4 regions of the Arvimicrobium flavum genome follow, and region 3 is predicted to be linked to each of the others. Evidence: predicted binding sites of a transcription regulator. Region 3 holds the regulator's gene; each other region holds the start of a gene.
The links. The regulator LexA, encoded in region 3, represses DNA repair genes until DNA is damaged. The targets are predictions, from matches to a motif close to TGTTCNNNNTGTGTTCNG.

Region 1: a site for LexA is predicted at 3,017-3,034, ahead of PD284_RS19745 (PA0069 family radical SAM protein). Genes of this name have one in related genera too.
Region 2: a site for LexA is predicted at 4,485-4,502, ahead of PD284_RS05100 (helicase-related protein). Genes of this name have one in related genera too.
Region 4: a site for LexA is predicted at 6,266-6,283, ahead of uvrA (excinuclease ABC subunit UvrA). Genes of this name have one in related genera too.

Annotation. Positions count from the first base shown of each region.
Region 1 is NZ_JAQGPN010000001.1:4,066,894-4,074,368, reverse strand. Features, by position in the region: gene ppk2 (polyphosphate kinase 2) at 1-354, shown strand, start outside; gene PD284_RS19755 (histidine kinase) at 415-876, shown strand; gene PD284_RS19750 (ribonuclease HII) at 939-1,625, opposite strand; gene PD284_RS19745 (PA0069 family radical SAM protein) at 1,788-2,942, opposite strand; gene PD284_RS19740 (glycosyltransferase) at 3,090-3,590, shown strand; gene moaB (molybdenum cofactor biosynthesis protein B) at 3,635-4,183, opposite strand; gene PD284_RS19730 (4-(cytidine 5'-diphospho)-2-C-methyl-D-erythritol kinase) at 4,180-5,091, opposite strand; gene PD284_RS19725 (hypothetical protein) at 5,088-5,273, opposite strand; gene PD284_RS19720 (S49 family peptidase) at 5,355-6,185, opposite strand; gene PD284_RS19715 (tRNA1(Val) (adenine(37)-N6)-methyltransferase) at 6,303-7,097, opposite strand; gene PD284_RS19710 (GFA family protein) at 7,247-7,475, opposite strand, start outside.
Region 2 is NZ_JAQGPN010000001.1:1,035,232-1,042,706, forward strand. Features, by position in the region: gene fdxA (ferredoxin FdxA) at 89-427, opposite strand; gene PD284_RS05095 (RNA-binding S4 domain-containing protein) at 575-964, opposite strand; gene PD284_RS05100 (helicase-related protein) at 964-4,344, opposite strand; gene lpdA (dihydrolipoyl dehydrogenase) at 4,981-6,387, opposite strand; gene PD284_RS05110 (SDR family oxidoreductase) at 6,424-7,185, opposite strand; gene PD284_RS05115 (hypothetical protein) at 7,182-7,475, opposite strand, start outside.
Region 3 is NZ_JAQGPN010000001.1:3,295,238-3,302,712, reverse strand. Features, by position in the region: gene PD284_RS15900 (ComEC/Rec2 family competence protein) at 1-1,298, shown strand, start outside; gene lexA (transcriptional repressor LexA) at 1,615-2,328, opposite strand; gene PD284_RS15890 (IlvD/Edd family dehydratase) at 2,506-4,251, opposite strand; gene PD284_RS15885 (tripartite tricarboxylate transporter permease) at 4,321-5,820, opposite strand; gene PD284_RS15880 (tripartite tricarboxylate transporter TctB family protein) at 5,811-6,302, opposite strand; gene PD284_RS15875 (Bug family tripartite tricarboxylate transporter substrate binding protein) at 6,349-7,320, opposite strand; gene PD284_RS15870 (amidohydrolase family protein) at 7,365-7,475, opposite strand, start outside.
Region 4 is NZ_JAQGPN010000001.1:2,953,972-2,961,446, forward strand. Features, by position in the region: gene PD284_RS14235 (NAD(P)H-hydrate dehydratase) at 1-685, shown strand, start outside; gene PD284_RS14240 (DUF72 domain-containing protein) at 682-1,485, opposite strand; gene PD284_RS14245 (NAD(P)/FAD-dependent oxidoreductase) at 1,633-2,892, opposite strand; gene uvrA (excinuclease ABC subunit UvrA) at 3,246-6,173, opposite strand; gene PD284_RS14255 (ATP-dependent Clp protease proteolytic subunit) at 6,840-7,442, opposite strand; gene PD284_RS14260 (SRPBCC family protein) at 7,466-7,475, opposite strand, start outside.

The DNA.
Region 1 (7,475 bases), 770 kb from region 3:
TTCCTCGACGTGAGCGAAGAGGAACAGGAGAAGCGTTTTCGGCAGCGCATCGATGATCCTCTCCGGCAGTGGAAACTCAGCCCCATGGACATCGAGTCCTACCGGCGTTGGTGGGACTACACGCGCGCCTACGGCGAGATGATACGCGCCACGGACACCGAGCACGCTCCTTGGTGGATCGTTCCGTCGGACGACAAGAAGCGCGCGCGGGTCAATTGCATCTCGCATATTCTGCACTCGATCCCGTATCGGCGCGTCCCGTTCCAGGAACCGAAGCTGGGCAAGCGGCAGAAGCGGCCCGACGACTTCGTCGATGACGATTATCCGCGGCGCCTGGTGCCGGAGGTGCTCTGATCGCATAGCCGCACCTCAGCCTGCAGGTGCCCCCTTCCTCACGCAAGGAGCAGAAGCAAAATGCCCGACATCAAGAAGAACGATACCCCGCCGAGCGCCGACCAGCTTCGCATGATGCTGCTGGAAGAGCAGATGAAAGAGGCAAGGAAATTCGAGACCCAGAAAAACAAGGAGCAGCAGAGACTGACAGCCTTCACCGAGGATTTCCTGAAGAATCAGGTCTCGGAGAACGAGATTGCCATGGTGCGACGCCTCGTCATGAACGCGGTGAGGGACGGCAAGTACGAGGCCATGGTCTACAGTTTCCCTTCGGACCTCTGCAGCGACAGTGGGCGGGCGATCAATAGCGGCGATCCGAAATGGACCGACACGCTGCAGGGGAAGGCGAAGGAGTTCTACCTTCGATATCTCGAATTCGGCAAGCCGCAGGGCTTCAAGCTCAAGGCCACGATCATCAACTTCCCGGGCGGCATTCCGGGAGACGTGGGGTTCTTCCTCGACTGGACCCCGGAGAGGATGTGAGGGCGCGTTGCCGATCGGTCGCGGTGGCAAGCCCCGTTGAGAGGCGCGACTCGCGAACAGCTTTAGACTAGCGCCTCGACCTCGATCTCCGCCTCCGCGGCGATGCGGAACGGCGCAAAGGAAGCGCGGTGGAGGCGGGGCACGGCGCCATGGATTTCGATGGCCGAACGATGGCGCTCGGTCGCATAACCCATATGGATCTCGAAGCCGTAGCGCTGATCGGCGCGGCCGCAGCCGCACATCATGCGGTCTCGCATGACTTTTGCGACGATCGAGGCTGCTGCGATCGACTGCGAGCGCTGGTCGCCCTTGACGAGGGCCCGGCCCAGGCATGGCAGCCCGGGCGGCACATCGCGGCCGTCGGCCAGCGCCATCTTCGGCTTGATGTGCAAACCGCAGATGGCGCGGCGCATCGCTTCGAGGCTCGCCCGCAGAATATTCACGCTGTCGATCCCTTCGGCCGAGACCGAGGCCATCGAGACCGCCTCGGCCTTGGCGAGGATTTCGTCGAACAGGGTTTCGCGCTGGGCAAAGGTCAGCCGCTTGGAATCGTCCAGCCCCTTCGGAATCCTGCGTGGGTTCAGAATGACCGCAGCCGCCACCACGGGGCCGGCGAGGGGACCGCGCCCGGCCTCGTCCATCCCGGCAACCGGGGCGTGTCCGTCGCGCATCGCCGACCGCTCGAACGAGAAGTCGGGTTTCGCGATGATTTCGAAGAGGGGCGGAGAATCGGAAGTCCGGCGAGCCATGATGCGGCGATGGTCGCATCGGTTCCGATTCTCCGCAAGCCTTCCCGGCCGTGGGGAGCGGCGGGAGGGCGCCGTCGGGCCTGGGGCGGGCCGGGCGGGTTCTTTTTGATCGAGAGGTGCGTGCGTTCGAGATCAGGTCGGATTAGATCAAATCGGATCAGATCAGATCAGAATGAGTTGTTCGTTCTCCCGGTCGCCCGGCTCGAACAGGTCGGTTCTCAGCTGCCGCTTCTCGACGTTCAATTCCAGGCGCTTGGCCGCGATCTCGAAGCGGCGGCCGATCTGCCAGGCATAGGGGCCGCTGCCCTTCATGCGCTTGCCCCATTCGGAATCGTAGTCCTTGCCGTCCCGCATCGAGCGGATCAGGGACATCACATGGCGATACCTGTCCGGGTAGTGCCGCAGCAGCCAATCCTTGAAGATCGGACTGACTTCGAGCGGAAGGCGCAGGATCACATAGCCCGCCTCGGCGGCGCCCTGCGCCCGGGCCGACTCGAGGATGCGCTCGACCTCTGAATCGTTGAGGCCGGGAATGATCGGCGCCACCATGACGGAGACGGGGATGCCCGCCTCGTGCAGCTGCCGCATGGCCTCAAGCCGCTTGCTCGGGGTCGAGGCGCGCGGCTCCATCGTCCGCGCCAGCTTGCGGTCGAGCGTCGTCACCGACAGCGCCACCTTGGCCAGCCCTTTCTCGGCCATGCGGCTCAGTATGTCGATGTCGCGCGTCACGAGCGCGGACTTGGTCACGATTCCGACGGGATGCTGCCGCGCTTCCAGCACCTCGAGGACTTCGCGCATGATGCGATACTGCTTCTCGATCGGCTGGTAGGGATCCGTATTGGTGCCGATCGCGATGGTGCGCGGCTGATAGCCCTCTTTCGAGAGTTCGCGCGACAGCAGGTGCGCGGCGTCCGGCTTGGCGAACAGCTTCGATTCGAAGTCGAGCCCCGGTGAAAGGCCCATATAGGCGTGGGTCGGCCGCGCGAAACAATAGACACAGCCGTGCTCGCAGCCGCGATAGGGATTGATGGAGCGATCGAAGGAGATATCCGGCGACGAGTTGCGCGTGATGATCGTGCGCGGCTTCTCGACCTGCACCTCGGTCTTGAAGGGCGGCAGTTCCTCCAGCGAGTTCCAGCCGTCATCGAAGACGGTCCGCGACATCGGCTCGTAGCGGCCGGACGGATTGATGCCCGCGGATCGCCCGCGGTTGCGGTCCGGCCTGACCCGGAGGCCGCTCTGTTCGATCATCGCGTTCGCCATCTCGGCTCTTCCTGCACCGAAGGCTGTAATGTCGGCTCGCACGACCTGTTCCACTTTTGCGCGCTCCCAGGGACTGTCGCTTTTTGTTCGACTCGCCGTTCTCATGAAATTATTCCTAGGTTGCGGTGCGGAACAAATCAAGAACTTTTTACTCTTTTCCGCAACTGGCGTTGGGCCGGCCTTTGCGGTAATCGGTAAGGTATGCTGACCGTTCTGATCGAGACGAAGAACAGCGAGGAGGGGCTGGCGCGTACGCTTGCGTCGCTGGTCCCAGGCGCCGTGGACGGCGTGATCCGCGACGTCATCGTTTGCGACTGCGGCTCGACCGACGAGACGCACCACGTGGCGGAGCACGCGGGCTGTCATTTCGTGACCGAAGGCATCGCCGACGCCGTGAAGCAGGCCAAGGGCGACTGGCTGCTCATTCTCGAGCCGGGTGCCCGGCTCTCAGAAGGATGGATCGAGCCGGTCGTCCATCACGTGTCGAAGTCGACCATCGCGGCGCAGTTCAGCCGCGCAAAGGCTGCGCGGGCGCCGTTCCTCTCGCGTGTCTTTTCACGCAACAGGGCGCTGGCGAACGGATTGCTGATCCAGAGGCGCCAGGCTGCAGCCCTCGCGAAGTCCGCGCGTGACGCAGAAAGCCTTGCGAGCGGTTTGGCGACCAAGCGGCTGAGCGCGGAAATCGTCCCCGCGCAGGCCTAGGGACGTTCGCGGGCTCGCCACGACACGCGTGCTGGCGTCAGGCGCTAACTCTTGCTGCGCCGCAGGTGCTCGTCCAACCGCGGCATGATCTCCACAAAATTGCAGGGCATGTGGCGGTAGTCGAGCTGCGGCTTCAGGATGCCGTCCCACGCGTCCTTGCAGGCGCCAGGCGAGCCGGGGAGAACGAATACGAATGTGGCGTTGACGACGCCGCCGGTCGCCCGCGACTGTACGGTCGACGTGCCGATCTTGTCGTAGGAAATGCGGTGGAAGACCTCGGAAAACCCGTCCATGCGCTTTTCGAAGATCGGTTCCAGAGCCTCCGGCGTCACGTCGCGCCCGGTAAAACCGGTGCCGCCGGTCGTGATCACCACGTCGATGCCGGGGTCCTTGGACCAACCGAGCACCTTGTCGCGGATCTTCCCGGCGTCGTCGGTGATGATGTCGCGGGCGGCGAGTAGGTGGCCTGCCTCGGCGATGCGATCTGCCAGCGTCTGGCCCGATCTGTCTTCGGCAAGGCTACGGGTGTCCGACACGGTGAGCACCGCAATCTGCACGGGGATGAACGGGCGCGTATCGTCGATGCGGATCATCGGTCTTCGGCCTCCGAGGAGATCGTGCGCGTCGCCGCCACGAACCAGTCCGGATGCCGGCTGCGAATGGCGGCCGCGGCGCGCTTGGCCATGTTCCCCGATTCGAACAGCCCGAAGCATGTCGCCCCGGACCCCGACATGCGCGTGAAGCCCGACCCCGCCTTGTCCAGTGCGGCAATGGCTGCGCCGATCGACGGCTGGATCGCCCGTGCCGCCGGCTCGAGGTCGTTGCGCGTGATGGCGAGCCAGTTCCTGACCCCGTGAAAGTCGAGATGGACCGGCAGCGGCGGCAGCGGGCTGTTGTCGCTGCTGGCCAGCGCCGCGAACACGTCTGCCGTGAGCACCGGCACGCCCGGATTGACGAGCACGAGACCGAGCGGGAGGAGGTTGGGAACAAGCGACAACTCTTCGCCGATGCCGCGCGCGACCAGCGGTTTCGCTGCCAGGCACATCGGCACATCCGCGCCGAGCGTCAGGGCGATCTCCGCTAACTCCGGCCCGTCCATTTCCATGCCCCACGCGCCGGCCAGGGCATGCAGGGTCGCCGCGGCGTCGCTCGAACCGCCGCCGACGCCCGACGCGACGGGCAGGTTCTTCTCGAGCGTGATGCGCACCGGTGGAGCTTTCTTGTCGCCGGCCTTGCTGCGCAAGGCGTCGCGAGCCTTCACGACGAGATTGCCGTCATCGAGCGGGACGTCTGGCGCATACCGGCCGGTTACGACAAGCTCGTCCGCGTCGGCGAGCGTCGCCTCGACCCGGTCGCCGAACCGCGCGAACACCACCAGGCTCTCGAGCAGATGAAAACCATCCGACCGTCGACCGGTGACGTGCAGCGCGAGGTTGATCTTTGCCGGCGCGAGCCGGGATATCGGGTGTACCTGCTGATCCACTGGAAAGGCGACGCTCAATCCTTGGCCAGGCGATATTCGCCGGTCTTCGGGTCCTTAACGAGGGTCCCTGAGGTACCGCTGCGCGCCTGGCGCTCCTCCCTGCGGATCTTGGCTGTCACGCGCTCCGCCTCGCGCACGAAGGCGCGGTACACAAAATAGGCCGCGACGCCGACCACTGCGAAGAAGATGAGCTGCGGCATGTCCTTCTCCCACTCACCGGCCGTTTCGTCGGCCGCGCATATTGGGTTAGATGGCCGAGATTATCCGGGTTTGAGGGTTTTTCAAAGGCCGAAGCGGTTCCAGAGCGCGCGATCTTCGATGGCGCGGATGAGGCCTGAAGCCGCTGAGCCGGCGAAGTCCGCCATCTCGGCCTCGCTGCGCGTTCCGAACAGATTGAATTTGCGGCCGAAGATACCGCGCGGCGCGGTGATCAGCTTGAGCCGCGTCTTCGGTCCGTAGCGTTCCTTCAGGATCGTCCGCATGTCGCCGAGCTGGTCCACCAGGCCGAGTTCAAGACCCTTCTTGCCGCTCCAGAAAAGACCGGTGAAGAGGTCGGGGTCGTCCTTCAGCCTGACGCCGCGGCGCGACTTCACCAGGTCGATGAAAGTGTCATGGACCTCGAGCTGCAGCGCCTTCAGCCGCTCCACGTCCTCGGGCTTTTCCGGACGGAATGGGTCGAGCAGCGCCTTGTTCTTGCCGGCCGTGTAGACGCGGCGTTCCACCCCGATCTTGTTGAGCAGTTCGGTAAAACCGAACGAAGCCGACACCACCCCGATCGAGCCGACGATCGATGACGGGTCGGCGAAGATCTCGTCGCCGGCAATCGCGATCATGTAGCCGCCGGACGCCGCCACGTCCTCGACGAACACGAGAACTGTCCGATTCTTTTCCTGAGCGAGATCGCGTATGCGCTTGAAAATCAAGCGCGACTGTACGGGCGAGCCGCCGGGAGAATTGATCGAGATGGCGATCGCCGGGGCGTCGACTGCGAAGGCTTTCTCCAGCACGCCGGCGGTCGAGGCGAGCGACAGCGTCTGCCGGAACTGGCCGCCGCCCGACATGATGGCGCCGTTGAGCCTCACCACCGGAATGGTGACGGCCTCGCTCCGCATGGATTTCGGCAGCAGGCGGCTGAAAATGCGATTCACTCGAAAGCTCTCCGGTTGGTCTCCGCTGGATGTAGTGACTTGGCAAACCTGCGCAATGGCGTTGGTCGCGAAGCGGGGCCTTCAATCGCCGAAAAGCGATGCGCGGCCATTGCTGATCGCGTCGGCCTGTTCCGAAAAGCGTTCGCCCGTCCCGTGGAGAACGAGCGGAGGTTTCAGGGACAGTCCCGCGCGTGAACCCCGGACGGCGCGCAGGACGATACGGATCGCAGGTTGTTCCGCGCGCGGATGCACCGGCAAGATCTCGACGCCGCCGAACCGCCCCGCGGTGGACGCGAGTATGGCGGCGAGCGAGACCGGACGAGCGATGATCGCCAATCCGCCGCGGGGCTTGAGCACGGCGGCGGCGCTGCGCAGCCAGCTTTCGAACAGCCCGTCCTCCATCACATGGGCGGCGCGCTTCAGCGCGTCGGGCGTTGCGCGGTCGGCGGCCGCGTTGAAGGGCGGGTTCATGATGACGAAGTCGAAGGCGGCGTCTGAAAGCCCTGCCGCGACTCGTTTTTTTCCCGTGAGAGAAACGTCCGCTTCGAGGACAGAGACCCGATCCGCCAGATGTCGGTTGAGCGGATGGTCGCGGCTCAGCCGCGCGTACTCGGCCATCTCGGGTGCGCGCTCGACAAGGACCACTGAGCTTCGGGGGCAGCGGGATGCGACGGCCATTCCGGCTGCCCCCGCGCCCGCGCCGAAATCGGCGAGCCGCCCGCCGAAGCTTGTCGGGACCGCCGCTCCTAGCATCATGGCGTCCATGCCGGCGCGATGGCCCCGGCCTGTCGGCTGCACCAGATGGAACGCGCCGCGGTGGAAGGCGTCGAGAGTGTCGTGCCTGGCTGCTTCCGGCAAGGCGGCGACCTCGTTCAACGGACGCTCCCGTTGACGATGCCAGTCCCGCGCAGCGGCTGCGGCGCGAAGATAGTGATGGCAACGTGGCCGGTGTGCGGTAGCTCTATCATGGCGTGACCGTGGCAGGTCACGGCGCGAGTTTCAATGCAGGTGATGACGCCCATCCTTCAGCGGGAGGGCTGGGCGAGTTCTCCCTTGATCCCGTCGACCTTGGGCGCGCGGAAACCCATCGCTGCCCATGCCTTCATCAACTGCCACATGAAGCGCACCGAGTGCGTCTTGTAGCTCGGCACGCCGTCGCTGAAGTCAGGCCCCGCCTGGCGGTCGCCCGTCATCGTCCGGATCTCGACCGGCGGCTGGTCCTGCGGCGCGAAACGCCCCTTGTACAGCGACAGC
Region 2 (7,475 bases), 2.3 Mb from region 3:
TGCCTAACACGCGAACAACCTGCCGCATGTCAACCCTGTTGACGCGGCTTGCAAGCGGATATCCGCATGCGCCCGTGCGGGCGTCAGCTCAGTCGCCCTCGCCAGGCTCCGGCGAGAAGTAGTTTTCGTACTTTCCGGCGACGCCGTCAAACTCCTTGGCGTCGGCGGGAGCATCCTTCTTGGTCGTTATGTTCGGCCATTTTTCGGCGTATTCGGTGTTGATCTTCAGCCATTTGTCGAGCCCGGACTCGGTGTCCGGCTTGATCGCCTCGGCAGGGCATTCGGGCTCGCAGACGCCGCAATCGATGCACTCGTCCGGGTGGATGACGAGCATGTTCTCGCCTTCGTAGAAGCAGTCGACCGGACAGACCTCGACGCAGTCCATGTACTTGCACTTGATGCAGTTGTCGGTGACGACGTAGGTCATTCTCTGAAGCCTGTAGCGAACCTTTTCAGGGCTTTGCAGCGCCCTTCAGGGTTGAGGTAGACCCTTTGGAGAGAGCGTGCAAGAGTGACGCGTGCGCCGGGTCGGGCCAAGCTGGAATGACTTTGCCTCAACCCGCGCCAAGCCGGATTACTCTTCCACGGGCGGTTCGCGGTCCGCGCCGCGACGCTCTTTTCTCGTCGGACGCCCGCCCGAGACGTCGCGGATGGGAGCGACGGCGTCAGGCAGCGAACGGTCATTCGGTGATCGCTCGGGCGACAGGTCCTCGTAGAGTAAACGCGCTTCTTCGTAGGGTCCGCGCCGATCGCCCGGCGCCAGCACGCGCAGGACGCCGATGCGGCGGTCGAGGTTGACGGTCAGCACATCGCCGGGCTTGACCAGGTCAGACGCCTGCTCCGCTTTTTGCCCGTTCACCCGCACCCGCCCGGACTGGACGAGCTTGGCCGCGAGCGACCGCGACTTTATGACGCGCGAGAAGAACAGCCACTTGTCGATGCGCTGGCGTCCCGCGCCGGGCATCACTTCTTGAGCTGGTCGCGCAGCGCGGCGAGCTTGGCGAAGGGCGAGTCAGGGTCGAAGCGCGCCGGCCTCTCCTCCCGCGGCTTCGCCTGGAAGGACGGCTTGCCGCCCTTGTTGCGGAAGTCAGGCTTGTTGCGGTCCGGCCGCTCGCCGCGTTCCGGTCTGTCGGCGTGCTGCGGCCGCCCTCCGTGCTTCTGACCATCCCGGCGCTCGGCGCCGTTGCCGGCCTGCTCGCCGCCCTTCTGGCGGTTGCGGTCGAAGCGCGGTTTGCCTTGGCGGGGGCCGCGCGCCTCCGCTCCGCCTTCGGCCTCGCCGGCGCTCGGTTGACCCTGCCGGCCGCGCTGGTTCTGGCGATTGCGGTCGCCGTGGCGATGGCGCTGGCGCTGATCGAAACGCTGCGGACGCCACAGGAGGATCGGCTTCGGCTCCTCGCCAGCTTCGGCGGGTGCTGCTTCGGCTTCCGGTGCGGCTTCCACGTCGCCCGCAACGACGCTGTCAGGCGCGGCCTCTTCCTCGAGGGAAGGTTGGTCAGGCGACGCCTGATCGAGTGGGGCAGCCTCAGGAGTCGGCTCGACTGCACTCTCCGCGGCTTCAGTCTCCAGACGATCAGCCGTCGCGGTGTCGGAAACCGCGTCGCCGGAAACCGCGTCGAGCGCTGCATCGGCACCCCCCTCCGCCCGCTCCGCGGGCGCCTCCCCCTCAAGGAGGGAGGGGGCGTCGGCGTCTGCCTCGTCTGCGACGTGAGCGTCAGCATCCGCCTCGGCACGCGCCTCTGCTGTTTCGTCGGCCGTAGCGCCCTCGGCGTCAGACTGCGCCTGGGCGGCCCGCTCGGCGCCCAGCGCCTCGGCCTTTGCGGCAGCTTCGGCCGCGGCCCTTTGCGCCGCCTCGTCCATCGCCTCCAGCTTCGCCTTCACTTCGGCGGCCGGCTTCGCCTCTGCACGGTAACCGAGACCTTTCAGGATCTCTTCCATGTCGTCGGCATTGGCGCCGAGGATCGACATCATCGGCGGCGTCACCATGAAGGCCGCGCCATCAAACGCGCCGTCTGGCCGCGCGCCGGTTCCGGCGCGCCAGGAAAGTGCGGGGCGGATCAGGTCGGCGAGACGTTCGAGGATGTCGACGCGCACGGCGCGGCGGCCGAGGATGCGGAAGCCGGCCAGCTTGTAGAAGGCCGGATCAAAAGACTGGTTGACCACCACCGAGGTGCGCCCCGACGCCAGCAGGTGGACGATGTCGCCAAAGCCCGGCTTTTCCTTGCCGTCGTTCTGCAGCGCCCAGAGCAGGGTGACGAGGCTGGCGGGCGCCGGCTTCAGCAGCGCCGGCGCGAAGATGTGGTAGGCGCCGAAGCGTACGCCCAGTCGTCGCAGGGCCGCGCGGCCCTCCTGATCGAGAGACTTCACGTCGTCGGCGATGGCGCGGCGCTCGATCAGCCCGAAATTCTCGACGAGGCGGAAGGCGATGCCGCGTGCGATGCCGGACAGCTGTTCCGCCGATTTCAGGTCGACCAGCGGCTTCAGGAAGGTTTCCACCTGGAAGCCGACAAAGCGCTCGGCGCGGGCCATGACCTTGTCGCGGGCGTGTCCGGTGAGCTGTTCATCGGTGAGGAGGATGACGCGCGGTTTCAGCGGGTCCTCGCCGGCAGCCAGCGTCGCGATCGGCGCGCCGATCCAGCGCAGCACGCCGTCGGAGCCAAGCGCGATGTCGTTGTTGGCGCAGATCGAGAAGCGCTCGGCGCGGGCGTCGAACTCCAGCGCGAGCGCCTTCTGCGCGGCAGTGCGGACGGCTTTTGCGTCCTCTCCCCCGGCGCTCTGGTCCGCCGTGAATCGGAACCCCTGTAGGTCGCCGACGTGGTGACCTTCGACGGTCACCGTTCCGGCAGGGCTGATTTCGGCTTCAAGCATGCTGTTCTCTCTCAGGCGCCTCATGAGCACGGATGTCCTGCGATCAACGAAGCGTTTCGTCAACCGGTCATGCAGCGCATCGGACAGCCTGTCTTCGATCTCGCGCGTTTTTTCCTGCCAGTGTGCCGGATCGGCAAGCCAGCCCGGCCGATTCGACACGAATGTCCAGGTACGGATTTGTGCGATGCGATGCGACAGCGTGTCGATGTCGCCGTCGGTGGAATCGGCGCGTCGCACCTGTTCGGCCATGTAGTTCTCGTCGACATGGCCGCGCTTGGCGATGTCGAAATAGATCTGGGCGATGATGTCGGCGTGCTGCGCCGGCGCGATCTTGCGATAGTCGGGCAGCGCGCAGGCTTCCCACAGCAGGGCGACGCGGTTCGGCGTAACCGCCAGCCGGCGAACTTCCTCGTCCTTCGAGAGATACTCCAGCGCCTGCGCGTCGACTGCCGGAAGAGCCCGGGTCAGGCCCTCGATCGGCGAGGGCGTCTCGATCGAGCGCTTGAGCGCGTCGAGGCTGGCGAAATCGAAGCGCGCGGTGCGCCACTGCAGGACCTTCACCGGATCAAAATCGTGGCTCTCGATCCTCTCGACCAGTTCCTCCGGGAACGGATCGACCTGGCCGGTAACGCCAAAGGTGCCGTCGCGCATGTGGCGGCCGGCGCGGCCGGCGATCTGCCCAAGCTCGCCCGCATTGAGGTCGCGGAACTGATAGCCGTCGAATTTCCGGTTCTGGGCGAAGGCGACGTGGTCGACGTCGAGGTTGAGGCCCATGCCGATGGCGTCGGTGGCGATCAGGTAATCCACGTCGCCGGACTGGAACAGCGCGACCTGCGCGTTGCGCGTGCGGGGGCTGAGCGCGCCGAGCACGACGGCTGCACCGCCGCGCTGGCGACGGATGAGCTCGGCGATGCCGTAGACCTCGTCGGCGGAGAAGGCGACGACGGCCGAGCGGTTGGGCAGCCGCGTCAGCTTCTTCGAGCCGGCATAGGCCAGATGCGAGAGCCGCGGGCGGGTGACAACCGAAATGCCCTTCAGCAGCCTCTGCAGGATGCCCTGCATGGTGGCGGCGCCGAGCAGCAGGGTTTCCTGGCGGCCGCGCAGATGCAGCAGGCGGTCGGTGAAGATGTGGCCGCGCTCGAGGTCGCCGGCCAACTGCACCTCGTCAATGGCGACGAAGGCGGCGTCCGTTTCGCGCGGCATCGCTTCGACGGTGCAGACCGAGTATTTCGCGCCCGGCGGCACGATCTTTTCCTCACCGGTGATCAGCGCGACCTTGTGCGCGCCGACCTTTTCGCAGACGCGGCCGTACACCTCGCGGGCGAGCAAGCGCAGCGGCAGACCGATCAGGCCCGTCTCATGGGCGACCATGCGCTCGATGGCGAGATGCGTCTTGCCGGTATTGGTTGGCCCGAGAACCGCCGTCACGTCGCGTCCCGACAGGACAAGCGGTTCGCCCGGCTTAGTCTGAATGTTCATCTTCGGAAATGGCGGCCTTTCTGGCTCCGCGGCTTCTCATCCGAACGGCGCGAGCTGGCCGTTCTGCCGGGCTGTTGGCGTCGTTCGACAGATAGGCACTCGCGCGCCAAAACGAAAGCAAAATGTTCCGGATTAATGCTTGGAACGAGTCTGGAACGAATCGGCGACGAATCGCTGACTCCGGCAGATTCAGGGTTTGTTCACCCCAACATGTAGCGGTGCCGCTATATGTGGTGACAATATGCTGAATCAGCTTGGCAGGTTTTGCGAACGGCAGGGCGAAGAAGGCGTTAACGGCTGCCGGGGAGTGCCGAAGCAGCCGGGCGCGGCGCGGTAAGATCATGGAAACGTTCACTTTTCCTAATGGCGGATTAACGCCGAGTGTACCGTATTCGTACGTCTCACTTAACAAGGAGCCCAAAGCCGGAACGAATCAGCGACGAATCGCTGATGGGACGCGATTCCGGATTTGTTCTCACACGATCTTGGGGACCGGCAGGTTCCTGCACCAAGCTGTAGAAATGGGACGGGCCGCTTTCGTGCGAAAGCGGCCCGCAAATGTTAACGGGAGCACTGGAGAGGGCAGCGAGGCCGCCCTTGGACGCGACGGGTCAACCCTAGCGCCCAATGTCCGACCTACATGTGGATCGGCTTGGCGAATGTAGCGAGCGCCGCTTCCTTGACGGCTTCCGACATGGTCGGGTGGGCGTGGCAGGTGCGGGCCAGATCCTCCGAGGATCCGCCGAACTCCATCAGCACCGCCGCCTCATGGATCATCTCGCCTGCGCCGAAGCCCATGATGTGGACGCCGAGAACCCGGTCGGTCTTCTTGTCGGCCAGAACCTTGACGAAGCCGTCGGTGTGAAGCGAGGCGCGGGCGCGGCCGTTCGCCGAGAAGGGGAATTTTCCGGCATTGTAGGCGATGCCCTCGGCCTTCAGCTGCTCCTCGGTCTTGCCGACGGAGGCGATCTCGGGGCTGGTGTAGACGACGCCCGGGATGACGTCATAGTTCACGTGGCCGGCCTGCCCGGCGATGATCTCCGCCACCGCAACGCCCTCTTCCTCGGCCTTGTGGGCGAGCATCGGGCCGGCGATCACGTCGCCGATGGCGTAGATGCCCGGCACGTTGGTGCGCAGGTGGCCGTCGGTCTTGACGCGGCCGCGCTCGTCGACCTCGACGCCGGCCTCCTTCAGGCCGAGCCCGTCCGTGTAAGGCCGGCGGCCGGTGGCGACCAGCACGGCGTCCGCCTCGATGGTTTCGGCCGCGCCGCCCTTGACCGGTTCGAAGGTGACGCTGGCGCCCTTCTTGCCCTTGGTCACCGCGGTGACCTTGGCGCCGAGCTTGAAGTCGAAGCCTTGCTTGCCGAGCATGCGCTGGAACTGCTTTGCGATCTCGCCGTCCATGCCGCCCAGGATGGTGTCGAGATATTCGACCACGGTGACCTTGGCCCCGAGCCGCGCCCAGACCGAGCCGAGCTCCAGCCCGATGACGCCGCCGCCGACGACGATCATGTGGCCGGGGACCTTCTCGAGGTCGAGCGCGCCGGTGGAGGAGAGGATCACCTTCTCGTCGAACTCGACCTTGACGCCCGGGATGCCGGCCACGTCCGAGCCGGTGGCGATGACGATGTTCTTCGTGTCGACTTGCTGGACCTTGCCGTCGGCGGCGGTCACCGCCACCTTGCCGGCGGCGACGACGCTGCCGGTGCCGCGCAGCACGTCGATCTTGTTCTTCTTCATCAGGAAGTCGAGGCCCTTTGTGTTCTGCTCGACCGTCTGTGCCTTGTGCGCCAGCATCTGCTTCAGGTTGAGCTTGGGCGTGCCGACCTCGATGCCGAGGGCCTGGAACGAGTGCTGCGCCTCCATGAACATCTCGGACGCGTGGAGCAGCGCCTTCGAGGGAATGCAGCCGACATTCACGCAGGTGCCGCCATGCGTCGGCAATTTCTCGACGACCGCGGTTTTCAGCCCGAGCTGGGCCGCCTTGATCGCGCAGACATAGCCCCCAGGGCCGGTTCCGATGACGACGACGTCATAAGCCATAGTCAGTATCCTTGCTTCAAATCTGGACGGGCCGGCTCAGCGGCCGCCCGTCACGTTCAAGATGGCGCCGGTCGTGTAGGACGCGGCGTCGGAGAGCAGCCAGACGATCGCCTCGGCGACTTCGTCGGCAGTCCCCGGACGCTTCATCGGCACCATGGCGCCCAACACTTTCGCGCGGTCGGGAGCCCCGCCGGAGGCGTGGATGTCGGTTTCGATGATGCCGGGAGTAACGGCATTCACACGAATGCCTTCGGTCGCCACCTCACGCGCCAGTCCGACCGTAAAGGTCTCGATGGCCCCTTTCGAGGCGGCATAGTCGACATACATGCCGGGGGCGCCTAGCGTGGCCGCCGCCGAGGAGAGATTGACGATCGCGCCGCCACGCCCGCCCTTCGCGGTGGACATGCGCCTGACCGCTTCGCGCGCGCAGAGAAAGGAGCCGATGATGTTGATGCGCATCATGCGCTCCAGCCGCGCGTTGCTCATTTCGTCGACTCGCGCGGCCTGGTCCACCACGCCGGCATTGTTGACGAGGCCGTCGAGGCGGCCATAGCGGGCGTCCACCGCCTCGAACATCGCCAGTATGTCTTCTTCGCTCCCGACGTCGCCCTTGACCGCGAACGCCTCGCCGCCTGCGTCGGAGATCGATTTCACGACTGCATTCGCCGCCGCCTCGTTCGAGGCGTAGTTGACGGCAACGCGCCAGCCCTGACTGGCTGCGAGCAGCGCGGTCGCCGCGCCGATACCGCGGGAGGCTCCCGTCACCAGAAGCGTCTTCTGACCTGCAGCAGCGTTCATTCCTGACACCCATCGAGAGAGAAGACGTCCCACGGCTTCTTCGCGAGGCCGAGCGGCTGCAGGGCCGGCGAAGCCGCGACGGAAGGGCCGAGATCCGCAAAGAGCAGGAGGTCGGGCGCGGGCTCGCCCTCAGCCGGCAACAGGCCGATCTTGCCGGCCTTGTCGGAGGCGTAGACGACGCCTTCCCACACGGTGCACGCGGCGATTTCCTCGCCGGTGACATCGCCGCTGGGGCACTTGTACATCAGCATGCCATAGGAGCGGGACACGCCCTCCGTCCACATCACGAT
Region 3 (7,475 bases):
ATCTTGCGCTGGCCGCAATCGTCGTCATCGTCGTGTCGCCGCATGAGGTGGTGGGCCCGAGCTTCCAGATGTCGTTTGCCGCGACCGCAGCACTGATCGGAGCCTATGCGGCCTGGTCGAGGCGGCGGCCGCAAGGTCCGCATGCGCGCAGCTCTCATCTTCTGCTGCGGGCAATCCGCCTCGTTGTGCTCTATGTCCTGGGTCTGGCTGCGACGTCGCTGCTGGCCGGCGTTGCGACGACGATCTACGGCGCCTACCATTTCCAGCGGGTGTCGCCGCTGGGTCTCGCCGCCAACCTCGCGGCGATGCCGGTCGTTTCGGTTCTGGTCATGCCGTTCGCAGTACTCGGCGTCGTTGCCATGCCGTTCGGCCTTGATGACCTGCCATTCGGCGTGATGGGGCAGGGCCTGCGGATGATGGTCGCCATCGCGCGGTGGTTTTCGGACCGCTCACCGATCGACGTGATCGGGATGATTGCTCCATCCGCCATCATCGCGCTCACTATCGCGCTGGTCCTCGCCACGCTGTTGACCACCTGGCTTCGGCTGCTGGCCGTCCCTTTCATCGCCGGCGGGCTGGTCCTGTGCTTCCTTCCTCCGACGCCCCGGCTGATCGTCTCGGAAGACGGGCGGCTGGCGGCGTTGCTGACGGAGGACGGACGCATCGCGCTCAACCGCTCAGGTCCGAACGATTTCACGCTCCGGAACTGGGAGTCGGCGATGGCGGCAAGCGGCGTGAGCAAGCCGATTCTGGTCGATCAGGCGGCCGACGGAGAGGCGTCCGCCATGCCTGCGGCCGGCGCAGACGATGTTGCGCGCTTCACCTGCACCAGATCGACCTGCGTGGCGCGACTCGACGGCGACCTCGTTGTCACGACGTCCGACCTGTCGATAGCACGCGCGGCCTGCGGCGATGCGGCGGTGCTGATCTTCGACGATCCGACCGTGGTCGACATTTGCCCGGCGACGGCTGGCCTTGTCATTACGCGTCGCGAGCTTGCACGTTGGGGCAGCGCGATGATCTTCCGCGAAACACTCCCCTCGCGCCGGAGCTATGCTGCTCCCAGCGACGATGCTGTCAGCGCCAATGCCGCCAATCCGCATGTCGCGCCAGGCTCGCAGGCGCTGCCCGTGGTTGAGTCGCAAAGATCAGGGCAACACGCCTATCGCGCCACCTTCGCGACTTTCGAGCCCTATCGCCCCTGGCACGTCCACCGACAATTTTCACGCGAGGCGAGAGGACTTCCGCCCTGGAAGCCGGACCCCGCGAAGGCAAAGCGCAAGCCCGCAGCAGGCTAGCGAACGCCAAGTCCAGCAGGCTCGCATCTCAGGTGCAGGGAAATGCCTGATACAAGCCCGGCGCGAGGGAGCCATTTGGGCGGCGGTTGGTCCAGGAGCGTCGGCGAGTGTAGCAAAGGCGCAGCGCCTAGGGCTGCGAAGTGCACTGATCAGGAGGAGGGGGCTCGCATTGCGATACGCGCCAGCGCCCAACTCAGCCCGCAAGGTTCCCGGAAAACAACCCTAACGGTCTGGGAAATGAAGAGCAATCCGCGCGTGCGCGCAACCAAGAGCCTCGCGCACGCGGGCGCAAGCGCCGACACATGCGTCGCCTCGCTCAGTATTTTCTGATCAGTCCGACCAGCTTGCCCTGCACCTTCACCCGATCCGGCCCGAAGATGCGTGTCTCGTAGGCCGGATTGGCGGCCTCCAGCGCGATCGATGCGCCCTTGCGACGAAACCGCTTCAGGGTCGCCTCCTCATCATCGACCAGGGCCACGACGATTTCGCCCGGATTGGCGTTGCTGGCATTCTTGATGATCACCGTATCGCCGTCCAGAATGCCGGCCTCGATCATCGAATCGCCCTTGACCTCCAGCGCATAGTGCTCGCCGCCGGAGAGCATTTCCGGGGGCACGGCGATGGAATGCGTCTTGTGCTGGATGGCGTCGATCGGCACACCCGCCGCGATGCGCCCCATTACGGGGATCGAGACGGCGGAGGATTCGTCGTCATTGCCGGCGATCGGCCGCTTGGGTGGTTCCGTCTTGCGGCCAAGGCTGCCCTCGATGACGCTCGGAGAGAATTTTCGGGGCTGGCCCAATCCGGGAGCCATGGCCTCGGGCAGCTTGATCACTTCGAGCGCGCGCGCCCGGTTAGGCAGACGGCGGATGAAGCCGCGCTCCTCGAGCGCCGTGATCAGGCGGTGGATTCCGGATTTCGATGCGAGGTCCAGCGCCTCCTTCATCTCGTCGAACGAGGGAGGGACGCCGGCTTCCCGGAGGCGCTGGTTGATGAACACCAGAAGTTCAAGTTGCTTGCGCGTCAGCATTTCGCGGCCCCTGTGAATCGCATCAAAACAAAACCAGAACAATCACTATCTGTTCCAGTTGTGTTCCGCAACTGTTTAAATTTTAATGAATGCGTTCAGAAAGCCGAAAGTTAGTTGTCGCGCGTTTGGTTCTCCCGTTCGCAATTGCGTGAAGAAGGCTATGGATGGTGGGCCGGTTCAGAACGATACCTTGCTCGGCTGAATGCGCGTCGCGCCGACGAGGAAGTCGAAGTCCACGCCCTGATGGGCTTGCTGGACCGAGTTGATGAACATGTGGCCGTAGCCCCTTTCGAAATACGGCGGGGGCAGCACCAGCTCTGCGTGGCGTCGCTGCAACTCGGCTTCGTCAACCTTGAGCTCCAGGCTGCGCGATGCGACGTCCAGAACGATCTCGTCCCCGGTGCGCACGAGGGCCAGAGGGCCGCCGATGGCGGATTCCGGCGATACGTGCAGCACCACCGTTCCGTATGCGGTGCCGCTCATCCGCCCATCCGAAATGCGCACCATGTCGGTCACGCCCTGTGCGAGCAGCTTGGCTGGGAGTGTCAGGTTGCCCACCTCCGGCATGCCCGGATAACCGACGGGGCCGGCGTTCAGCAGCACCAGCACGGTGTCCGCGTCGACCTCCAGGTCCGGATCATCGATGCGCGCGCGATAGTCGTCGGCGTTGTCGAAGACGAGCGCCTTGCCGCGATGACTCATCAGGCGTGGCGAAGCCGCCGATGGTTTGAGCACCGCGCCTTCAGGCGCGAGGTTGCCGCGCAGAACGACAATCCCGCCCAGTTCGGTGACGGGATCGTCGCGACGCCGGATCACGGCGTCGTCATAGCAATCGGCGCGCTTGAGCCTGTCCCCGATCGCAGCGCCTTCTACCGTGCGCGCGGAGAGGTCCAACCGGTCTTCGATGCGCTTCATCAGCGCGGCCAGGCCGCCGGCGTAGTAGAAATCCTCCATCAGGAAGCGGCCGGAAGGTTTGAGGTCGACAAGGCATGGCACGTCCGCGCCGAGCCTGTCCCAATCGTCGAGCGTGAGCGGCACCCCGAGACGGCCCGCCAGCGCAAGCAGATGCACCACCGCGTTCGTCGATCCACCGATGGCGCCGTTGACGACGATAGCATTCTCGAAGGCTGCTCGCGTGAGGATGCGCGAGATGGTCGTGCCGCTGCGCACCAGGCTGACGATGTGGCCGCCAGCCTCCTCGGCAAGGCGGCTCCGCCGGCTGTCGACTGCCGGAATCGAGCCGTTCATGGGAAGGGCGATACCCATCGCCTCGGAAAGCGAGGCCATGGTGGACGCGGTTCCCATGGTCATGCAGGAACCCGCCGAGCGGCTCATCGCCGCTTCGGCCTCCGCATATTCCTCGCGGCTCAGGCGGCCGGTCCGGTAATCCTCGTCGAAGCGGAAGACGTCGGTGCCGGAGCCAAGTTCACGGCCTCGAAAACGTCCGTTCAGCATCGGTCCGCCGGACACGAGCACTGAGGGGATGTCGCAGCTCGCCGCGCCCATGAGCAACGCCGGCGTGGTCTTGTCGCAGCCGGCAAGCAACACGACCCCGTCGATCGGGTTGGCGCGAATGGTCTCCTCGACGTCCATGCTGACGAGATTGCGGAACATCATCGTGGTCGGCCGCATCAACGGCTCGCCAAGGCTCATGACGGGAAACTCCAGCGGGTAGCCGCCGGCCAGGAGCACGCCCCGCTTCACGAACTCCGCGAGATCGCGCAGGTGCCCATTGCAAGGGGTCAACTCCGACCAGGTGTTGCAGATGCCGATCACGGGGCGGCCATCGAACAGTTCCGGCCCGAAGCCCTGGCTGCGCATCCAGCTGCGTGGAATGAAACCGTACTTTCCCTCGCGGGCGAACCACTCGCCACTGCGCATGGGTGTCTGGCTACCCGGCTTCTCGCCTGCAGGTTTCGTCATGCAAATCTCCTCCTCGCCGGCGCGGCCGCCGGCGGTTATCCAATTCGAATGCAGGTTCAGGTGCAGAGGCTAAGCGAGCACCTTCCGGCCGCTGGTGCGCTTCCACAGCATGACCAGGATCGGCGACACCCAGACCAGTATGGTGATCACTCCGATCGTGCCGGCGATGGGCCTCGAGAAGAACTGCAGGAAATCGCCCTGCGCCTTGATCATCGAGGTCAGGAACGTTTCCTCGAGCATCCGGCCGAGGACGATGCCCAGAAGCGCGGGCGCGATGGGAAAGCCGTTTTCCTCCATGAACCATCCGACGACGCCGAATATGAGCATGGTGACGACCGCCGTCAGCGTGTTGTCCATTGCGAAAGCGCCGACCACACAGAAGATCATGATGATCGGCATCAGATATGCGCGCGGAACATCGAGGATGTAGCGGGAGAGTTTGATGGCGCCGTAACCCAGCGGAATCATCAGCAGATTGGCGAGGATGAACGACAGGAAGATGCCGTAGATCAGCGTCGGTTGCGTCTGGAAGATCGTCGGGCCGGGCGTCAGGCCCTTCATGAACAGGACGCCGATGACGATGGCCGTCATCGAGTCCCCGGGGATGCCGAGAACGGTCGCAGGAACGTAGCTCGACGAAACGCTGGCGTTGTTGGCCGCGCCCGCTGCGACGATGCCCTCAAGACTTCCCTCGTCGAACTCCTTGCGGTTGTGGCTGAAGCGCCGTGACAGCGCGTAGGAGATCCAGGCCGCGATGTCGGCGCCGGCGCCGGGCAATGGTCCGGTGGCGGTCCCCACGACAATGCCGTTGGCAAAGCCTTTGCGGTATCGCCAGAGTTCGGGCATGAGCCCTTTGAAGATGTTGCCGATCTTCATCTTCGCCATGCTGGGCAATGGGTCGCGTGACATCGCGAAGCGAAGGATCTCCGCGATGGCGAACATGCCGATCAGCGTCGCGACAAGTCCAACCCCTCCATAGAGGGCTGTGCTGCCGAATGTGAAGCGCGGCTGTCCGGTGACCGGGAACAGGCCGATCAGCGCAATGAGCAAGCCGAGAAGAAGCGATATGATGCCCTTCACCGCACTGCCCGGCGAAATGAACGCGGCCGAGGTCAGGCCCAGGCAGACGAGCCAGAAATATTCGTAGCTGCTGATATTCAGTGCGAAACGGGCCACTGCCGGCGCGAAGAACATCAGGAAAAGCGCGCCGACCAGACCACCTACGGCGGAAGTGACGACGCAGACGCCCAACACGAGCTCGGCCTGACCGCGCAAGGTCATGCGATAGGCCGCTTCCGTATAGGCGGCGGATGCGGGCGTGCCCGGTATGCGCAACAGCACGGACGGGATGTCGCCGGCGAAGATTGCCATGGCGCTGGCGCTGACGATTGCGGCAATGGCCGGCAACGGATCCATGAAGAAGGTGACGGGCACCAGGAGCGCGACCGCCATGGTCGCGGTCAGCCCCGGAATTGCGCCGACGAACAGCCCGAAGACCGACGACAGCACCACGACGATCAGGACTTCGGGCGCCATCAGCGCGAGGAAGGCGTCGTAGATCACCGCCATGTCAGCACTCCCGCATAGGGCTCGAGCAATCCCCATGGCAGCGGAACCAGCAGCATGTCCTGGAACGTCGCCTTGACGGCCAGGGTCGTGATGGCCGCGACAACCAGCGAGCGCATGGGAGACCGGGTAAACTGCAGGAGGGTCGCGAACAGCGTGATGAAGCCCGCGATGATGAAGCCGAGCCAGTTGGAGGCAAGGATGTAGAACAGCAGCGCTCCGATGACGACCGCGACGTTCGCGATATGCCTCGGAGACCTGATCCAGCCGTCGAAGGCGACGAATGGCACGCCGGCGCGTTCGCGCCAGCCATTCCAGCTCAGGATCAAGCCGGCGCCGAGGAGGCCGACCCCGATTATGGAGGGGAAGAATCCCCCTCCATAACCCCCGCCGAAGATCGGCTTGGGCTGCACCGACGCGGCGATCAGCGCGATGACGCCGATGGCGACGATGATCGGTCCCAGTATGATGTCGGATACCTTCACAAGACCTCCTCTCTCGTTGCTGTCGACGCCTCGAAGCGGGTCCGGACTACTGGACCGCGCCGGCCGCGCGAAGCACCGTTTCGGTGTCCTGTTCGTGGGTCTTCATCCAGCCGAGCAGGCCTTCGCGGTCACGGTACTGAAGGCCGAAGCCTCGGTCGCCCATGCTCTTCTGGAAGGACTCGCTGTTGTAGATTTCCTCGACTGCCGCCTCCAGCTTGTCGACGATCTCGACGGGCAGTCCGGGCGGGCCGGCAAGCGCGCGGAAGACGCCGCCCGGAGCTGCGTCCTTCACCTGTTCGCCGGCGGCCGCAACATCCGGAAAGGCTGCCAGTCGCTCGGGCGCGAGGACGGCAAGCGAGCGCACCTCGCCTGCATCGAGCATCGATGCGGCTTCCGGAACCGATGCGGTCAGCACATCGACGCCGCCGGCAACGAGTTCCTGCAGGCCGGCCGCGGCGCCGGCGCTCGGGACCCAGCGCAGGACCTTGATGTCGATGCCGTTGTCGATGAGCACCTTCGACAAGGCGCTGCTCCAGCTGCTGGGGCAGGTCGCGCCGCAGCCGATGGCGACCGACTGCGGATCTGCCTTGAGCTTTTCGATGACGTCTGCCAGCGACTTGAACGGGCTGTCCGCTTTGACGTGAATGGCGGAGTAGTCGAAATTGTACTGGGCGATCGGGGTGTAGGAATCGCTCGTCAAATTTCCCATCCCGAGGAAGCGGTACGGCGCGTAGTTGAACAGAATGCCGACCGTGTAGCCGTCGGGCGTAGCGTTCGAGAGCTCCGTGATGCCGGCGATGCCGCCGCCATCGGCGCGGTTGACGACGTTGAACGGCTTGCCGAACTTTTTCTCCAGGTCCGCCGCCAGCCAGCGAGCGGTCGCGTCGGTGCCGCCGCCAGCTCCGGCGGCTACGATCAGCGTGACGGGTCGGTTCGGCCATTCGCTGGCCGATGCCGCCGAAACGGTGAGGCCGACGGCCATTGCGGCTGCGGTCGCGAACTCAAGATATCTTCTCATCCGATAGTCTCCCATTGATCGGTTGAAGCCTGTTGTGGCGTTGTTCAGACAGCCAGCGGCGTGTGCCACCAGTGTTCGAAAGGGTTGGAGTAGAGGATGGCGTCGATCGTTTCCTTCGATACGCGCGGAAGCGATGTTCCCTCGGTGAAGCGATT
Region 4 (7,475 bases), 340 kb from region 3:
GATGTCGCCGGCAAACGCCCTGCAGGTGAGCGCGGCGCACCTCACATCCATCATGTTGCGCGAGACGGACACGCTCGAAGACGTACGCGACTTCCTCGCCGAGCGCCGGCCGCGGGCGCTGGTGTTCGGACCCGGCCTCGGCCCCCAGGTGGAAGTCGGCCGTTTCCTCATCGACCTGTTGCCCGTCGCCCACGAGCACTGCGGCGGGATCGTCATAGATGCCGATGGTCTCACCTCGGCTTCGAAGCAGCTCGACGACTTCGTCGCGGCGGCAACGTCAGAACGGGCGCCGGAACTCGTACTCACGCCGCATGCCGGCGAGTTCGCGCGGCTGTTCCCGGACTTGGCCGCAGACGATCGCCTGTCGAAGCTCGACAAGGCGCGGCAGGCGACGGCGCGCACGGGCGCGACTGTTGTCTACAAGGGGCCCGACACAGTGATCGCCGCGCCCGACGGCCGCGCGGTCATCAACGCCAACGGCACGCCGCTGCTGGCGACCGCCGGGTCCGGCGACGTGCTCTCGGGCCTGATCGCCGGTCTGCTCGCGCAAGGCATGCCCACATTCGACGCCGCCTGTGCGGCGGTCTGGATGCATGCGGAAGCGGCGGCCCGCTTCGGCCCGGGGCTGATCGCCGAGGATCTGCCGGCTGCGATCTGCCCCGTCCTGAGGGAACTGCGGCGTTAGCCGACGCGCTCCATGAAGGCCATTGCCGCATGTGGGGCGCGAATCTTGCCCTCGTGGATGAAGTACACGAAGACGTCGCGCGGACGCTGCTCAAGCTTGCGTGACGGATCGGCGAGGGGAAGATCGCCGGGCTGCCCGCCCTCCGCCCATTGCCGCGCCCTTTTCACCCAGCCGTCGAGTTCCTTCGGCGGATAGGCGGTAGGCACGTCGTCCTCGCCCTTCTGCAGCCGCGCATAAATGAAGTCGGAGGTGACGTCGGCGATCTCGGGATAGTCGTGGTGGTGCGCGTAACAGATCGCCGCCTTGTATTTTGCGGCGAGCGTGACGAATTCGGGCACGCCAAAGCTGGCATGGCGCACTTCCAGCACATGGCGGAGCGGAACGCCGCCGTCGTTCTCCTGCAGGAGCTTGAGAAATGCCTCGAAATCGTCTGGTTCGAACTTCTTGGTCGGTGCGAACTGCCAGACGATCGGACCGAGCCGGTCGCCGAGTTCCCGTACGCCCGTGTCCCAGAATTTCTTCAGGGATTCAGCAGCTTCGCCCAGCACCTTCTTGTTGGTGACGAAGCGGTTGCCCTTCACGGAGAAGACAAAGCCATCCGGCGCGTCGGCTGCCCACTTGGCGAACGTCTCGGGCGTCTGCCCCCGATAGTAGGTGCCGTTGATCTCGATGGTCGGCACTTGCCGGGCGGCGAACTGAAGCTGCTGCTTTTTCGGCAGGTCGCCGGGATAAAAAGTGCCTTCCCACGGTTCGAAGGTCCAGCCGCCCATGCCGGCTCGGATTGTCCCGGAATTTCCCATCCTGTCTTGCCTCTCGTCGCTGGTTTGTTCGACCGCCGCAGTGAGGCGCTATCAGGACATTCTGGCGAGATCGGTCAAGTCGTCGAACACAACCCTGCTGACATGCGAGTGGCGCGCCGGTGCAGTAGCCATGCACAGAAGGGGAGGTCAGCTTGCGGCGGCCGGCAGGGATTGTCGTTCCGCCTCGTGGCTCGCCAGTGCGGCCTTGATCGCGGGGGCTCCGGCCACGATCAGCGCCTCGCTGACATGCATGCCGGTGGCGAGGAGCTTGCGGCCGAGCATATGGTCGGCCGGTCGATTTACCGAGTGGACGGCCACCAGCTTCGGCCCCCTGAAATGATAGACCGAGAAGCTGTTCTGGTCGGGCGTCCCGTTGGCAATGAAACGGTCGGCGCCGAACGACAGGCCCGCCATCTGCAGCTTGACCGCGCCCTGATCCGACCAGAACCAGGGAACCTCGCGATAGGGGGCCGCCCTGCCCATGATGCTGCGGGCGGCATGACGCGCCTGATCCGTGGCGTTCTGCACCGATTCCAGCCGTTCGGACCTGCCGCTCAGCCAGTGAGCGTAGGAGACGCAGTCTCCGATCGCATAGATGTTTGGGACGGAGCTTTGCATGTCGGGGCCGACCGCCACGCCGTTGTCGATTGTGCAACCGGCCTGGCGGGCGAGATCAAAATCGGCATCGGCGCCGATGCCGACGATGACGAGATCGGCATCGAGGCGTTCGCCGGCTTTCGTCACCACGGCCCGCAGTCTGGCTCCGTCGCGCTCCAAATGCTCGATCGCGCTGCCGAGCAGCAGCCGGACGCCCAGCGAGCGGTGGTAGTCGGCCAGGAACGAAGAGATCTGCGGGGCGACCGCGCGGGCCAGCAGGCGATCCGCCGCTTCCACGACGGCGACCTGCTTTCCCATCATCGCGAGCGAGGCTGCCGCCTCCAGCCCGATGAAGCCGCCGCCGATGACGACGACGGATTGCGCCGAGGGCAGGGCGCTGCGCAGCGCCCGCGCATCATCGGCTGAACGCAGGTAGTGGACGCCGTCGCCGTCGACACCCTGCACGGCAAGTCGCCGCGGCTTTGCTCCCGTCGCCAGCACGAGCCGGTCGAACGACGCGGTCGAGCCGTCCTGCAAAGTGAGCTCGCGCCCGGCCGAATCGATGGACTGGACGCGCTGGCCGAAGCGGAGCTCCACCCTGTTGTCGACATAGACGCTCTCGGCACGCAGCAATTGCGGCTTAGCGTCAGGCGTCTTCAGGAATGTCTTGGAGAGGGGAGGCTTGTGGTATGGAACTTCTGTCTCGCCGGAGAAGAGCGCAATCGGCCCTTCATATCCCTCCTGGCGCAGCGCGACCGCCAACTGGCTGCCGCCGTGCCCCGCCCCGATGATGGCAACACCGTTCTTCATTCCGTCACCACGCCCTTGCCGCGCATTGTTGATAACTGCCACGCTGGATCATGGCCGATCGCCGCCACATCCCTTGTCGCCACGGCGACCTGCCTTGGCGTGTCCGATGCGTTCATAGCCCATTCGTATCCCTTGTGATGCCCCTCCTCGCGCAAGGTTCCCGCGGCTCGCGCCTCGAGGGGGAACGAGCTTGCGATGGACAGGCTTCGTGAGGGGGCATGCGGAGGATAGCCGCACGCGGAATGTAGTGACTTTCCGCGAAGCTCCAAGGGCAAGAGGATGTGGCAGGATTCTGCATTCACGGCTGGCCGGACGTCCGCCGGGGAAAGGTCACCCGGCGCCAGCGCCGCGGCCTACTCCGCGGCCTCGCGCTTCCTTGCCCCCGGCCGCCTCTCCAGCAGTTCCTGCAGGAACTGGCCGGTGTAGCTCCGCTTCTCGTGCACCACATCCTCCGGACGACCGGAGACGACCAGCTCGCCGCCGCCGTCGCCGCCCTCCGGCCCGAGGTCGAGCACCCAGTCGGCCGTCTTGATGACCTCCAGATTGTGCTCGATGACCGCGACCGTGTTGCCCTGGTCGACCAGTTCGTGCAGCACCTCGAGCAGCTTGGCCACATCGTGGAAGTGCAGGCCGGTGGTCGGCTCGTCGAGGATGTAGAGCGTCTTGCCGGTCGCCTTGCGCGACAGTTCCTTGGCGAGCTTGATGCGCTGCGCCTCGCCGCCTGACAGCGTCGTCGCCTGCTGGCCGATGTGGATGTAGCCCAGCCCCACCTGCTTCAGCGTCGTCAGCTTGTCGCGCACGGCCGGCACTGCTGCGAAGAAGTCGACGCCTTCCTCCACCGTCATGTCCAGCACGTCGGCGATCGACTTGCCCTTGAAGGTGACATCCAGCGTTTCGCGGTTGTAGCGCTTGCCGTGGCAGACGTCGCAGGTGACGTAGACATCGGGCAGAAAGTGCATCTCGATCTTGATGACGCCATCGCCCTGGCAGGCCTCGCAGCGGCCGCCCTTGACGTTGAACGAAAAGCGGCCCGGCTGGTAGCCACGCGCCTTGGCCTCGGGCAGCCCCGCGAACCAGTCGCGGATCGGCGTGAAGGCGCCCGTGTAGGTGGCCGGATTGGAACGCGGCGTGCGGCCGATCGGGCTCTGGTCGATGTCGATGACCTTGTCGAGGAACTCCAGTCCCTCGATGCGATCGTGCTCGGCGGGTTGCTCGCGCGACCCCATGATGCGGCGGGACGCCGCCTTGAACAGCGTCTCGATCAGGAATGTGGATTTGCCGCCGCCCGACACGCCGGTGACGCAGGTGAAGGTGCCGAGCGGGATTTCCGCCGTCACGTTCTTGAGGTTGTTGCCGCGCGCGCCCACCACCTTGATGCGCTTGTTCTTCTTCAGTTCGCGCCGGGCTTCCGGCATGGCGATCTCAAGCTGGCCGGAAAGATACTTCCCGGTGATAGAGTTCGGGTTCGCCATGATGGCTTCCGGCGTGCCCTCCGCGATCACGCGGCCGCCATGGATGCCGGCGGCGGGACCGATGTCGACGACATAGTCGGCATGCAGGATCGCGTCCTCGTCGTGCTCCACCACGATCACTGTGTTGCCCAGGTCGCGCAGGTGCTTCAGCGTGTCGAGCAGCCGGGCGTTGTCGCGCTGGTGGAGGCCGATCGATGGCTCGTCCAGCACGTAGAGCACGCCGGTCAGGCCCGAGCCGATCTGCGAGGCGAGCCGGATACGCTGGCTCTCGCCGCCCGACAGCGTGCCGGAATTGCGCGACAGCGTCAGATAGTCGAGGCCGACGTCGTTGAGGAAGCGCAGGCGCTCGCGGATCTCCTTGAGGATGCGCACCGCGATCTCGTTCTGCTTGGCGTTGAGGCCTTGGGGCAGATCGCTGAACCAGGCATCGGCCTTGCGGATCGAGAGTTCCGTGACCTCGCCGATGTGCTTGCCGGCCACCTTGACTGCCAGGGCCTCCGGCTTCAGGCGATAGCCGTTGCAGGCAGGGCAGGGGGTCGCCGCCATGAAGCGCTCGATCTCCTCGCGCATCCAGGCGGAATCGGTTTCCTTCCAGCGCCGCTCGAGGTTCGGGATGACGCCTTCAAAAGTCTTGGTCGTTTTGTAGGAGCGCAGGCCGTCGTCATAGTTGAACGCGACCTGCGTCTCGCCGGTGCCGCGCAGGATCGCCCGCTTGCCTTCCTCGGGAAGATCACGCCAGCGGTCGCCGAGCTTGAAGCCGTACACCTTGCCCAGTCCCTCGAGGGTCTGGGCGTAGTACGGCGAACTGGACTTCGCCCACGGGGCGATCGCGCCTTCGCGCAGCGAGACGTGGTCTTCGGGGACGATCAAATTCTCGTCGATGGCGCGCTGGCTGCCCAACCCGTCGCAGGTCGGGCAGGCGCCGAACGGATTGTTGAAGGAGAAGAGCCGCGGTTCAATCTCGGGAATGGTGAAACCGGAAACGGGGCAGGCGAATTTTTCCGAGAACAGGATCCGCTCATGCGTCTCGTTCTTCGACTTATAGGCGCTGTCGCCTCCTGCCGTCTCTTCGATCGGCAACGGCTTGTCGGCAAATTCCGCGACGGCCAGCCCTTCGGCCAGCTTCAGCGCAGTTTCCATGGAATCGGCAAGGCGCGTGGCGAGGTCGCCGCGCACGACCACACGGTCGACCACAACGTCGATGTCGTGCTTGTACTTCTTGTCCAGGGCCGGGACGTCGGCGATCTCGTAGAAGACGCCGTCCACCTTGACGCGCTGAAAACCTTTCTTCTGGAGTTCGGCCAGTTCTTTCCTGTACTCGCCCTTGCGTCCGCGGACGATGGGGGCGGTGATGTAGAGGCGCGTGCCCTCGGGAAGGGCCAGGACCCGATCGACCATCTGGCTGACCGTCTGGCTCTCGATCGGCAGGCCCGTGGCCGGCGAATAGGGCACGCCGACGCGCGCCCACAAGAGGCGCATGTAGTCGTAGATCTCGGTGACGGTGCCGACCGTCGAACGCGGGTTGCGGCTGGTCGTCTTCTGCTCGATCGAGATAGCCGGCGACAGGCCGTCGATCTGGTCGACGTCCGGCTTCTGCATCATCTCCAGGAACTGCCGCGCATAGGCCGACAGGCTCTCGACATAGCGCCGCTGCCCCTCGGCATAGATGGTGTCGAACGCGAGCGATGACTTTCCTGAGCCCGAGAGCCCGGTCATCACGACGAGGCTGTCGCGTGGCAGGTCGAGGTCGACGTTCTTCAGATTGTGTTCGCGCGCGCCGCGAATGGAGATGAACTTGTGGTCCGGCATGACCATCCATTTTTACAGGTGAGAGCGTGGAGCTTGCGCGCGGCTGCGCAGCCGTCGCCCGAATGTAGGCGTGGATTATCAGATGTCGAGGGGAGAACGCAACGGAAACAAAAACAACTGACATCGTGTTGTCAGGAGCAGACGCCGTTGGGCACGTCCTCTCGCGCCGTTGTGCCGCTTGACCCGATCTATTGCGCTCCGATCACATTTTGCCGGCGAAGGTCCGTTTTTGGTTGACGGGCTTGGCCGATCGGCAGAGAATCACCAGTGTCCTTTCAGGACTTGCGAGGTAAAAGGCCGCCTGCGAGGCGCCGCAGGCTCGCGAGGAGAAAGCGGCATTTGGAGCAACGGACGATGGAGGAGCGATGATTCCGCCGGACAGTCCAGATCGGCTCCGTTCCCACGCGGAGCCCCGGAAGGCCTAGCTACCGAACCGGTTTTGCGAACGCACGGCTGACAGGCCAACCGTGATGATCCTACAATCAGAGACTACAGTCGGATCGTCGGCACAACGCCGCGAAGCATCCGAATTAAAAGCCGGTGATGCAGTCCCGGCAGTCGGTTCAGGTAAACCGAAAGAAGCCCTGATCGCTGGACAAGCGGCAGGGCTTCATTGTGTCGAACGTCTGGCCGCACCGCACCGGCAACACCGCAACGACAACGGGGCTATGCCGCCGCCTGGCCCTTCCGCGTATCGTAGACGTGATCGACAAGCCCCCATTCCCTAGCCTGCGCGGCCGTCATGAAATGGTCCCGGTCGAGTGTGCGCTCCACGTCTTCCGGCGTGCGGCCGCAGTGTTTCGAATAAAGGTCGATCATGCGCTGCTTGGTCTTGAGGATGTCTTCCGCATGCCGTTCGATGTCTGAGGCCTGTCCCTGAAAGCCGCCGGATGGCTGATGCAGCAGGATGCGCGTGTTCGGCAGGGCGATGCGCCGCCCGGGATCGCCCGCCATCAGCAGGAACGTCGCCATCGAGGCCGCAAAACCCATGCACACGGTCGAGACCGGGCACGAGATGTAGCGCATCGTGTCATAGATCGCGAAGCCGCTGGTGACGACGCCTCCCGGAGAGTTGATGTAGAGCGATATTTCCTTCTCCGGGTTCTCGGATTCCAGCGTCAGCAGCTGCGCGCAGACCAGCGCAGCCATGTTGTCCTCGATCTGCCCGTTGATGAAGACGATGCGCTCGCGCAGCAGCCGCGAAAAGATGTCGAAGGCGCGCTCGCCGCGGCTCGACTGTTCGATGACCATCGGGACGAGATTGTTCATGGCGTCGGTTTCCCGGTTCAGGTTCAGGCTGCG